DNA from 3 places in the Mesorhizobium sp. M5C.F.Cr.IN.023.01.1.1 genome. Region 1 is predicted to be linked to each of the others. Evidence: predicted binding sites of a transcription regulator. Region 1 holds the regulator's gene; each other region holds the start of a gene.
The links. Region 1 encodes PhoB, which activates phosphate uptake and scavenging genes when phosphate is short. Its sites were predicted from a motif close to TGTCATNNANCTGTCAT; they were not measured.
Positions count from the first base shown of each region.

Region 2: a site for PhoB is predicted at 1,893-1,909, ahead of EOA78_RS19105 (RNA degradosome polyphosphate kinase). Genes of this name have one in related genera too.
Region 3: a site for PhoB is predicted at 1,905-1,921, ahead of EOA78_RS01115 (LTA synthase family protein). Genes of this name have one in related genera too.

Region 1 is NZ_RZSU01000008.1:100,094-104,274, forward strand. Features, by position in the region: gene pstA (phosphate ABC transporter permease PstA) at 1-442, shown strand, start outside; gene pstB (phosphate ABC transporter ATP-binding protein PstB) at 455-1,270, shown strand; gene phoU (phosphate signaling complex protein PhoU) at 1,306-2,013, shown strand; gene phoB (phosphate regulon transcriptional regulator PhoB) at 2,030-2,719, shown strand; gene EOA78_RS05835 (ROK family protein) at 2,897-4,144, opposite strand.
Region 2 is NZ_RZSU01000046.1:33,289-37,469, forward strand. Features, by position in the region: gene EOA78_RS19105 (RNA degradosome polyphosphate kinase) at 1-1,731, opposite strand, end outside; gene EOA78_RS19110 (zinc-finger domain-containing protein) at 2,049-2,294, shown strand; gene EOA78_RS19115 (FAD-dependent monooxygenase) at 2,311-3,537, shown strand; gene EOA78_RS19120 (TIGR02117 family protein) at 3,547-4,181, opposite strand, start outside.
Region 3 is NZ_RZSU01000002.1:7,150-11,330, forward strand. Features, by position in the region: gene fabG (3-oxoacyl-[acyl-carrier-protein] reductase) at 1-683, opposite strand, end outside; gene fabD (ACP S-malonyltransferase) at 742-1,683, opposite strand; gene EOA78_RS01115 (LTA synthase family protein) at 1,931-3,874, shown strand; gene rpsF (30S ribosomal protein S6) at 4,176-4,181, shown strand, end outside.

The sequences.
Region 1 (4,181 bases):
GGTGGTCGGCGGCATGGTGCTGGCGCTGATGACCCTGCCGATCATCATTATCGCCTCGCGCGCTTCGCTGCGCGCCGTGCCGCCGTCGATCCGAGAGGCGGCGCTCGGCATCGGAGCGTCCAAGGTCCAGACCGTATTCCATCACGTCCTGCCGCTGGCGATGCCGGGTATCATGACCGGCACCATTCTCGGGATGGCGCATGCGCTGGGCGAAACCGCGCCGTTGCTGATGATCGGCATGGTCGCCTTCATCGTCGACATTCCCGGCGGCTTCACCGATCCCGCGACGATCCTGCCGGTGCAGATATTCATGTGGGCGGATTTCCCGGAAGCTGGATTCCAGCAGAAGACTTCGGCGGCGATTTTGATTTTGCTGCTGTTTTTGGTCATCATGAACGCCATTGCGGTGATACTGCGCAGGCGCTTCGAGCGGCGCTGGTAAGGGGTAGAGGATATGAACATCATGACGGAAGCCGGCGTCGAACAGAAACTGAGCAGCGCAACCAATGCCCCTTCGATCAAGATGAAGGGCGACAAGGTCTCTGTTCATTACGGCGAGAAGCGAGCTCTGTTCGACGTGGATCTCGATGTCCGCGAGAACCAGGTGACGGCGTTGATCGGCCCATCGGGCTGTGGCAAGTCGACCTTCCTGCGTTGCCTGAACCGAATGAACGACACGATCGATATCGCGCGGGTGAGCGGCAAGATAACGCTCGACGGCGAGGATGTTTACGACCCGAAAATCGATGTCGTCGAGCTACGAGCTCGCGTCGGCATGGTTTTCCAGAAACCGAACCCGTTTCCGAAGTCAATCTATGAAAACGTCGCCTACGGTCCGCGCATTCACGGCCTGGCCAGGAGCAAGTCCGAGTTGGACGGCATCGTCGAATCGAGCCTGAAGAAGGCCGGTCTGTTCAACGAGGTCAAGGATCGCCTGCTCGAGTCGGGCACCGGTCTCTCCGGCGGACAGCAGCAGCGCCTGTGCATCGCGCGCGCCATCGCCGTGTCGCCGGAAGTGATTCTGATGGACGAGCCCTGTTCGGCTCTCGATCCGATCGCCACGGCCCGCGTCGAGGAACTGATCGACGAACTGCGCCAGAACTACACTATCGTCATCGTCACCCACTCGATGCAGCAGGCAGCGCGCGTGTCGCAACGCACGGCGATGTTCCATCTCGGCTACCTGGTCGAGGAGGGCGCAACCGACAAGATGTTCACCAATCCCGACGACAAGCGCACCCAGGACTACATCACCGGCCGGTTCGGCTGAGCGGTCCGGCGAATTTCGAACACGAGGACAGGATCATGGGTGAACACACCGTCGCATCTTTCGACGAGGAACTGGAGCACATCGACAGGCTGATCCGCGACATGGACGAGCTCGCCGCCGCGATGGTCGCAGCCTCGATCCGCGCGTTGCTTGCGTCAGACAATGCGATGGCGCAGCGTGTTGTCTCGGACGACGCCATCATGGATGCGCGGCAGCGCGAACTCGACGATAGCGCGATCACCCTGATCGCCAAGCGGCAGCCGATGGCACAAGATCTGCGCGCCGTGGTTGGCGCAATCCGCATGGCCGGCGATCTCGAGCGCATCGGCGACCTGGCCAAGAACATAGCCAAGCGGGTCAGCGCAGTCGGGCAGAGCGCCACGCCGCGTAATCTGTCGCACGGCATCGACGCGATGGCGGATCTCGTTCTCGAGCAGCTCCGCGGCGTGGTCGAGCACTATGTGTCGCGCAATGCCGGCGCGTTGAAAGAACTGCGCGCCGACGACCAGAAGATCGACGTGAAATACACGGCGGTTTTTCGCGAACTCCTGACCTACATGATGGAGGATCCGCGCAACATCACCGCCTGCACGCATCTGCTGTTCTGCGCCAAGAATCTCGAGCGTATCGGCGATCATGTCACCAACATCGCCGAAAACGCCTACTTTGTCGTGACCGGGCAGCAATTGCCGGCGGATCGCCCGAAGCTCGACGAAACGACGATGTCGGCGCCGGCGACATGACAGGAGTGACCGGCCGATGATCGCGCCGCGCATCATGGTGGTGGAGGATGAAGAGCCGCTGGGCGTCCTCCTCCGCTACAATCTGGAATCCGAAGGCTATCAGGTCGAGGTTGTGACGCGCGGCGACGAGGCCGAAATCCGGCTGCAGGAAAACGTGCCCGATCTGCTGGTGCTCGACTGGATGGTGCCGGCGGTTTCGGGCATCGAGCTTTGCCGGCGCCTTCGGGTGCGTCCCGAAACCGAGCGGCTGCCGATCATCATGCTGACCGCGCGCGGCGAGGAGAGCGACCGGGTGCGCGGCCTTTCCACCGGAGCCGACGACTATCTGGTCAAGCCGTTCTCGACACCGGAATTCATGGCCAGGGTCAAGGCGCTGCTGCGCCGCGCCAAGCCGGAAGTACTGTCCAGCGTGCTGAAGGTCGGCGACATCATGCTCGATCGCGAATCGCACAGGGTCTATCGCAAGAAGAGCGAGATCCGGCTCGGGCCGACCGAATTCCGGCTGCTCGAATTCATGATGCGGCACCCGGGTCGAGTCTTCTCGCGCAGCCAGTTGCTCGACAATGTCTGGGGCGAGACGATCTACATCGACGAGCGCACGGTGGACGTCCATGTCGGCCGGTTGCGCAAGGCGGTCAACAATGGTCGCATGCCCGATGTCATCCGCACCATCCGCGGCGCGGGCTATGCGATCAGGGAAGACTAGGGATGTGCTGATATTCAGGTGATGCCGACCTGCGAACGGCGGCTTCCTGCGCTTTCCGGTGCTCGCGTACCCAAAAGTGCGCTCCGCTCCGGTTCTCGGAACCCACCATTCTCGACTCGGCCTGACCTGAATCTCAACACACCCCAAGTCGCGATCCGGGGATCCCTGCCTTCGAATTCAAGCCACGTTCTTTCCGACCGAGCCGGCTCGTGCCTGGATGCTCGGCGCGAAGATCTCCTGGTCGACGAAGCTCAGCGCCCGCATGGCGCAGCCTTCTCGGATCAGCGGCAGTTCGTTCGGCTCGGTGTCGAAGGAAATCGAACCCGAATGCTGGCCGCCGGCGGTCTGGGCGATGGCCTCGCGCAGGGCCGGCTCGATCAGGTCGAAGGCGGCAGCGCTGGCACCGACCATTGCGACCGGGGCCGGATCGATCAGCGCGAACAGGCTGCCGAGCCCGAAGCCGAGCGCTTCGCCGGCCTTGCGGTAGGCTTCGCGCTCCGGTCCGTCCGTCTCGCGCGCCCGGGCCGCCAGTGCCCGCATCTCGGCGTCGCTGACATCGGCGACCGGCTCGGCGTTCTCGCTCAATTGCCTTGCGTTGCGCCAGATAGCGTAGTTGCCGGCATAAGCCTCGACGCAACCGCGCCGCCCGCAGCGGCAAAGCGCGCCGCCCGGCCGATGAATCATGTGGCCGAATTCGCCGCCTGAGGAATGGGTGCCGGTGAACAGCTCGCCCTTCAGCACCAGCCCCATACCGATGCCATGCGAGAGCAGGATGGCGATGAAATCGTCGCGGTAGCGATCCGGGTCGCGCCAGCGCAGCGCCACGGCCATCATGTTGCAGTCGTTCTCCATGATGGCCGGGATGCCGAACTCGCGTTCCAGAATGTCGGCAAAGGCGATGTTCGTCTGCGGCGTGATCGGCGACCACAACATGGCGCGCGCATGGGAATCGGTAATACCCTGGATCGCCAGCGCGATGCGGGCGACGCTTTGGACGTCGAGGTCGGGGTCTTCGAGCCGGCGCCGGACGATGGCGACACATTCGTCGATCAGCTCGTCGCGCGACATGGTCAGCGTGTCCAGCCGGCGCTGTTCCTCGGCGACCACTTGTCCGGCATAGTCGATGACAGCGACCGACAGGAAATTCAGCGACAACACGACGGCCAATACCGTAGCGGCTTCCGGATTGAGGCTGAGGCCAACCTGCGGCCGGCCACGTTTCAGCGAAACGGTCTCACTCGCCTTGGTCTCGGCCAGGATGCCTTCCTGGATCAGGTCGGAAGAGATCGCCGATATGGTCGAATGGCTGAGGCCGGTGGTTGCGGCGATCTCGGTCCGCGACGGCTGGCCTGCGCGGCGTACGGCCGAAATGACCATCGCCCGGTTGCGCCGGCGCAAATCGTCATGGCGGATCCCAACCGACATTGTTTTGCCTCCTCCCATTGCCGCGGCCGCTCATGAA
Region 2 (4,181 bases), on a different contig from region 1:
CACGACGAGATCGATCTCGACGCCGGCGCGGCTGGCGTCATAAAGCGCGTCGATGATGATCGGGTCGACCAGCGAATTCATCTTCATCCAGATGCGGGCCGGCCTGCCCTCCTGCGCATGGGCAATCTCCTCCGAAATGTGCTTGAGGATGCGCTTGCGCAGCGTGAACGGCGAGATGGCCAGCCGCATCTCCTCGGTCGGCTCGGCGTAGCCGGTGATGAAATTGAACAGCTGGGCGACATCGCGGGCGATCGTCGAAGCGGTGGTGAAGAAGGACAGGTCGGTGTAGATGCGCGCGGTGACCGGGTGGTAGTTGCCGGTGCCGAGATGCACGTAATTGCGTAGCTTGCCGTCCTCGCGCCGCACCACCAGCGACATTTTCGCATGGGTCTTCAGTTCGAGGAAGCCGAACACGACCTGAACGCCGGCGCGCTCGAGGTCGCGCGCCCAGCGGATGTTGGCTTCCTCGTCGAAACGCGCCTTGAGCTCGACCAGCGCCGTCACCGACTTGCCAGCCTCCGCCGCGTCGACCAAGGCGCGCACGATCGGGCTGTCGTTCGAGGTGCGATAGAGCGTCTGCTTGATTGCCACGACTTCCGGGTCGGCCATCGCCTGGCGCAGGAACTGCACCACCACGTCGAACGATTCGTAAGGGTGATGAACGATGATGTCCTTCTCGCGGATGGCAGCGAAACAGTCGCCGCCGTGCTCGCGGATGCGCTCGGGAAAGCGCGGATTATAGGGCGTGAATTTGAGATCGTCGCGGGCGATGGCGACGATCTCGGAAATCTGGCTGAGCGCCAGCGGGCCGGTGAGCACGCTGATGCGGCTCGACGAGACGCCAAGCTCGCCGGCGACGAACTCGCGCAGTTCGGCCGGCATCAGCTTGTCGAATTCGATGCGGATGACCGAGCCGCGGCGGCGGCGCTTCAGCGCCGTCTCGAACAGGCGCACGAGATCCTCCGACTCCTCCTCGACCTCGATGTCACTGTCGCGGATGATGCGGAACGTGCCGGAGCCCTTGACTTCGTAGCCGGGGAACAGCTTGCCGATATAGAGGCCAACCGCTTCTTCCAGCGTAATGAAGCGGACATGATGCTTGCGGTCGGGCAAGCGGATGAAGCGCTTCAGCGCCACCGGCAGACGCAACAGCGCGCTCATCTCCTCGCCATTCCTGCGATGGCGCAATTGCAGGGCCATCGAGAAGCCGAGATTGGGAATGAACGGGAATGGATGCGCCGGGTCGATTGACAGCGGTGTGAGCACCGGAAATACCTGCTCCTGGAAATGATCCTCGAGCCAGGTTTTCTCGTCCTTGGTCAGCCCATCGCGGCTGATGCTCTCGATTCCTTCCTTGTCGAGCAGCAGCATCAGCGCGGAAAGGCTTTTCTGCTGGTCTTCCTGCAGGCGCTCGACCTCGCGCAGCAATTGTTCCAGCTGTTGTTCGGGGGTGCGGCCGTCCGGGCTCTTCAGCTTGATGCCTTCACGAACCTGGCCGGCGAGACCGGCGACACGGACCATGAAGAACTCGTCGAGATTGGCGGCCGAAATCGACAGGAAGCGGACACGTTCGAGCAGCGGATGATTGGCGTTAAGCGATTCCTCGAGGACGCGGCGGTTGAATTGCAGCCAGGAAAACTCGCGGTTGACGAAACGGTCCGGGTTGCCGCCCTCGGGGCTCGCCACCTCGACAGTGGTGAATTCGCTCTGCACCGGCTTTAGTTCGTTCATGGTTCCTGCTCGTTTCGCACCCGCTGGCCACAGCGTCGCGCGTCTTTGCGGACGCGCAAAGGACGCTCTATCACTCTTAGCTACGCATGATCCCCAGCGAAACCGAATTCGGTTTTCGGACCATGCCTTAACCGGCTTAGCTTATCCTGTGACAGGCTTTTACGACAGTTTGATTTCATCGATCTTGCAAAGAGACAGCTTATGATCCAGATGCAATCCAGGCTACAGCGCGGCGCGCCCTTGGACGCGCAAAGGGCGCGGTGGAATTTTGATTGCGCGCATGATCCGGGGTCATGCGGCAAATGCAGGAGACGACGATGGCAAGCGGTTCCATTCCCCATTTCCAGAACGATGCGGGCTATGCGGCGATCGACATCGGCGTCAAGGAATTCATGTGCACCGGCGCCAACCCGCCTTTCGACCATCCGCATGTGTTTCTCGACATGGGCGACGACAATGAAAAGGTCTGCCCCTATTGCTCGACGCTTTTTCGCTATTCGCCAAAGCTGAAGGCGACGGAAACGCAGCCTGCGGGATGCCTCTATATCGACCAGGCCGCCTGACGCGCACGTCATCCCCATGGACGACACCCGGTCCCGGCAGGTCGTTATCGCCGGCGCCGGCGTCGCCGGACTGACTGCGGCGCTGGCATTTTCCGAGCGCGGCTATCTGGTGCGGCTGTTCGAACAGGCGCCGCGCCTCGAAGCGGCCGGCGCCGGCATCCAGCTCTCACCCAACGCAACGCGCATCCTTCGCCAGCTCCGCGTGCTCGACCGGCTCTTGCCGGCGGCGGTGCGGCCGGAGGCGGTCGTGCTCAAGGACGCCGCCACACTGCGCGAGCTGGCGCGGGTGCCGCTTGGCGAAGCAGCCGAAAGGCGCTGGCACGCGCCCTATCTCGTCGCTCATCGGGCCGATCTGCAAGACGCGCTGATGGCGCGCCTTGCCGAACAGCCGGACATCAGTCTCGTCACCGGCGCGCGCGTCGGCGGCGTCGCCGCAGGACCGCGCCATACCACGGCAACAGTCGAGATTGCCGGCAAGACGGTCGAAGCCGACGGCTTTCTGCTGATCGGCGCCGACGGCGTTTGGTCGGCCATCCGTGCTTTTGGCGGGTTTGCGGCCAAAAGCCGGTTTTCGGGCGAGCTTGCCTGGCGCGCTACGATCAGTGCAGACAGTGTCGCGGGAGAAGCGCTTGCGGCGGTCGGCGCCGCCAATTGCGTGACCGCCTTCCTGCATCCCGGTTTTCACCTCGTCGCCTATCCGGTCAGCAACGGCACGGCGTTCAACCTGGCCGCCTTCACCACGGGCGAGATCATCGCCGAGGGCTGGTCGGGCCACGCCGACCCCAACATCCTCGTCGGCGCCATGCGTGGCACGGCGGCAGCACTGGCCCGGCTTGCCGAGGATGCCGGCCCATGGACCGCATGGCCGATCCATACGGTCGACCAGGCACAGCCTTGGACAGCGCCCGCCGGCATCGCGCTGATCGGCGACGCGGCGCATGCGATGACGCCGTTTGCGGCGCAAGGCGCGGCGATGGCGATCGAGGATGCCGCAACCCTTGCCGGTTTTGTCGCCGCCTCGCCTGCCGACCCCTGGAGCGCCCTTACCGCCTGGGAAAAGGTGCGGCGCCCGCGCATCGCCAAGGTCGCCCGCCGCGGTGCCGTCAACCGTCTCGCCTGGCACGCTTCCGGGCCGGTGGCGGTCGCGCGCAACCTGTTCCTGAAGCTGCGCTCTCGGGAAAGGCTCGCCGCCGATCTCGATTGGCTTTATGGCTGGCAGGTGCCGGAAACCGTCGGACACTAGTGCCAAGCATCAATTATAAATCCGCATCGACAGGTGGAGCGAGGCCGGCAGCGGATTCCACCAGCCTGTCCGCAGGCCGGCGATACGCAGAGCCGCCGCCGTCCAGGTGTTGCAGCCAACCAGCGCGTTGAAATGGCCGTTGGCTTCGTAGAAGCGGTCGAACCTGGAATAGGCGGCATTCTCGATCAGGATCGGTCCGTTCGGCCCTCGCTGGAAACTCGCGGCGATGAAGTCGAGCAGCGCTGCAAAACGCTCCTGCCTGATGTCGAAGCCGGCGACGTCGGGGTGCGGCTCGACAATGTTTCCGGCGACATCGACATGCATAACCGATGCGTCCAGTGTCATCGCCTTCATCACCGGCACCGCCTTCAGTTCCGACCAGGTCGGCGTTTCCAGATAGAAGGCGCGGCTGCCCCAGCCGAAGACGATGTAGCGGACCCCAGTCATGTCGGCCGGAATGCCGTCATCGACCAGGAAATGGAAGCGCTTGCGCACTTCGTCGTCGACCGGGACAGCGATATCGGTGTGGATCGGATTTTTCAGCACCAGGATGTGCCTGGTGGCGACGGGATCGGCGGCGGCCGCCGGCAAGAGCGTCCGTGGGATGAATGTGCCCAGAACCACGGCAAGCACGATTGCCACCA
Region 3 (4,181 bases), on a different contig from region 1:
GCTTCGTTGGAAGCGAGATAGGCGACGGCCGAAGCGACTTCGGCGCTGGTGCCCATGCGCCGTGTCGGGATCGCCGCCATGATCGCCTCTTTCTGCTTGTCGTTGAGCTTGTCGGTCATCGCCGATTCGATGAAGCCGGGGGCGACGCAGTTGACCGTGATATTGCGGGTGGCAATCTCCTGCGCCAGCGACTTGGAAAAGCCGATCATGCCGGCCTTGGAGGCGCAGTAATTGGTCTGGCCGGGATTGCCGGTGACGCCAACCACGGAGGTGATGTTGATGATGCGGCCATGCCGGCGCCGCATCATCGGATGGGTGAGTTCGCGGGTCAGCCGGAACACGGCGGTCAGATTGACCTCGAGCACCGTATCCCAGTCGGCGTCCGCCATGCGTACGAACAGACCGTCCTTGGTGATGCCGGCATTGTTGACGAGAATGTCGACGCCTTCGAGATCGGCCTCGACCTTCTGGCCGAGCGCCTTGACCTCGTCGCGATTGGAAAGGTTCGCCGGGAACAGCTTGACCCGGTCGCCGAGTTCGGCCGCCAGCGTCTCCAGCTTTTCGACGCGGGTGCCGTGCAGGCCGACGACGGCGCCCTGCGCATGCAGCACCCTGGCGATCGCCTCGCCGATGCCTCCCGATGCGCCTGTGACGAGGGCCTTGCGGCCGGTCAATTCGAACATGTCTTGATCTCCTGATCGAAGAGAGAACACCCTACGGGCGGGGTCAAATCTCGGTTGGTTATGCGAGCGCCGCCAGCGCCGCGTCGACATCCGCCGGCGTGCCGACGGCGCCGGTGGCCATATCGCGGTTGATGCGCCGCACCAGTCCCGACAGCACCTTGCCGGCGCCCACCTCGTAAAGCGTCGCAATGCCATTCGCGTCGAACCATTCCACCGTTTCGCGCCAGCGCACGCGGCCGGTCACCTGTTCGACTAGGCGGCGGGCGATTGCGTCCGGATCGCTGGACGGAGTGACCGACACGTTGGAGACCACGGGCACGAACGGCGCGCTCTTCGTGACTTCGGCCAATGCCTCGCGCATGACCTCGGCCGCCGGTGCCATCAGCGCCGAATGGAAGGGCGCCGAGACCTGCAGCATCAGCGCCCGCTTGGCGCCCTTTTCCATGCACAGTCTCGCCGCCAGTTCGACCGCCGCGCCGGCGCCGGAGATCACCAGTTGGCCACCGCCATTGTCGTTGGCGATCTGGCAAACTGAATCTTTGGCCGCTTCAGCGCAGGCGTCTTCGACATCGGCCTGTTCCAGCCCGATGATCGCCGCCATGGCGCCTTCACCGGCCGGCACAGCCGCTTGCATGGCATTGCCGCGGATACGCAAGAGCCGGGCCGCATCGGCCACCGAAACGAAACCGGCGGCAGCAAGTGCCGAATATTCGCCGAGCGAGTGGCCGGCGACATAGGCGACCTTGTCCCTCAGCGAGAGGCCGCGCGATTCCAGCGCCCGGATCGCGGCGAGCGATACAGCCATCAGCGCCGGCTGGGCATTGGCGGTCAGCGTCAGCCTCTCTTCCGGCCCTTCCCAGATCAGCTTCGACAGGTTTTCGCCAAGCGCGTCATCGACCTCTTCGAAGATATGTCGCGATTCCGGAAAGGCGTCCGCGAGGTCCTTGCCCATGCCGACAGCCTGGCTGCCCTGTCCCGGAAAGGTGAATGCAACGGCCATGTGTGGCTCCCAAGCGGCTGATTTTTCCTGCCTGTGACGCAAGGCGGGCAGGCAAGTCAAGTCCGCTGGCAGCCCGACCCGGGTCGCTCCGGCTCGGTATCGCTGGCCGAGTACCTGTTCCAACAGGCTTTTTTTCGATCACTCATGATGAAAATCGCTCACGATTCGTTTGCTGGCTCTTCATATTTCAGCCACAGGCGCTAGCTTTTCGTGACATATCGATGACAGCTCAATGACACTTTTGTGTATGGTCGGGGGAACTAAGGTGGCAAGGACTAGGAAGGGCGTTGGCAAAGCCGCGCCACAGTTTCTGGAAGGCGATCCGGCCACTGGCTATCTGCCGGGCCGGAAATGGCCTGTTATTCGTTATGGCCTCGTCAGCCTGCTCGCCGCCACCATCCTGGTTTTTGCGATCGAACTGATCGTGCGCGGCGACTTTGCCGGTACCGTGGCTTTCTTCCTGCAGCCCTTCAAGCCGGGCTGGACCACCATCATCATCTTCGCGCTGATCCTGGTCGGCCTCGACGCCGTGCTCGGCCGCAGCCACCAGAGCCTGATGATCGTCGCGCCGCTGACGCTGGCGCTGGCCTTTGTCGGCCATCAGAAATCGCTCTATCTCGGCGATCCGCTCTATCCGACCGATTTCCTCTATTCACGCCAGATCGTGGCGCTGATGCCGCTGCTGGTGCGCGAACGTCCGGGAACCGCCATCGCTCTGGCGATCGGCATCGTTGGCAGCCTGTCGCTGCTCGTTTATGGCTGGCGGCTCTGGCGTCGCCGGGTACCGGTGCTCAGCCGCAAGGGGCGCCTGGCCCGGCTGACGCTGACCGTGCCGCTGCTCGCCTTCTTCGTCTCGATCATGGACTATGCAACCTTCTCGTGGACGCGTGACCGGCTGCAGATCATCCCGATCATGTGGGACCAGAAGGAAAACTACGCCTCCAACGGTTTCGCGCTCGCCTTCGCGCTCAATGTGCCGATGGCCCATGTCTCGGCGCCTGCCGGTTATTCCGGCAAGTCGATCGCAGCGATCGACAGGCCTGATGTGACGGCCTCGGTACCGGCCGAGAAGCCCGACATCATCATCGTCATGAGCGAATCCTTCTGGGATCCGACTGAGCTGCCCGGCGTCACCATCACGCCCGATCCGATTCCCAATGTGCGGGCGCTGCGCTCGGGCTACATGTTCTCACCCGAATTCGGCGGCATGACCGCCAATGTCGAATTCGAGGCGCTGACCGGCTTTTCCAACGCCTTCCTGCCGGCCGGCAGCATCCCCTACCAGCAATATGTCCGCGCGCCGGTGCCGTCGATGGCGACGTTCCTGAAGAGCCAGGGCTATGAGACGCGCGCAATCCATCCGGGGACGAGCTGGTTCTGGAACCGCACGCCGGTCTATGCGGATTTCGGCTTCGACGACTTCAAGTCGGAACAAAATATGCCATATCTCGAAAAGCGCGGTCCTCTGGCCTCGGACGCGGCGATGACCGACGAGATCATCCGCGAGGCCGATGCCACCGACGATCCGCTCTTCTTCTTCGCCGTCAGCCTGCAGAATCACGGACCCTACGAGCCGAATCGCTACTACAATCCGACCCACAAGGTGCAGGCGCCGACCAGCCAGTGGGCAAAGGATTCACTGCTGAGCTTCACCGAAGGTGCATCCGACGCCGATAAGGGCCTCGAGCGCCTTGTCGAATGGGCGAAGAACCGCCAACGGCCGACAGTCATCGCCTTCTTCGGCGACCATCTGCCGCCGCTCGGCCCGGTCTATGTCGAGACTGGCTTCCTCAAGGATAATGTCGCGCCGCGCAAAGAGCCGCCTGACCAGATGCTGCTGCATCACCAGACGCCGCTGGTCGTATGGTCGAACCGCACCGGGCCGGCCGCGGACATGGGCGCGGTAAGTCCGGCTTTCCTGCCCTACCATATCCTGACCACGGCCGGGATCAGCCATCCCTATTACACCGGCTTCCTCGGCCAGATGCGCGAGCGCTACAGCGTCGTCGATCGTAATTTGTTGATGACGCCGACGGGCGAGGACACGCCCGACTGGGCGCGACAGAAGAAGATCGATCCGGCCATTCGCGATTTCCGTCTGCTGCAATACGACATGATGTTCGGCAAGCGCCATGCGGCGCCCGATTTCTTCCCGGAAACGGTGAACAAGCGCGTCCCGCATACAAGCTGAAGATGCCGCGACGTATCGTCCTTGGAGCGGCGGGTTTTCTGCTCGCCCTTGCCTTGCGGTCAAATTCCTGTATAGACGCCCGCAATCTGCCGGTCCTTGCTGGGGGCTGAACGGAGGGCCGGAGGTTTTTCGAAACCTTCGTGTGGAGCCAGAAGCGCTTCCGCCTCCCGTGTCTCCGCTCTCGACCGTCTCGTCATGCTCCTTTCTTCCCCGCCCCCTTCTAGGGATCGGCGGGTCAGAGAAGTTGCAGAGGCTTTTGCCGCGGGAACCGGGAGAGAAACGAAGAAAGGCAAAGAACAATATGGCT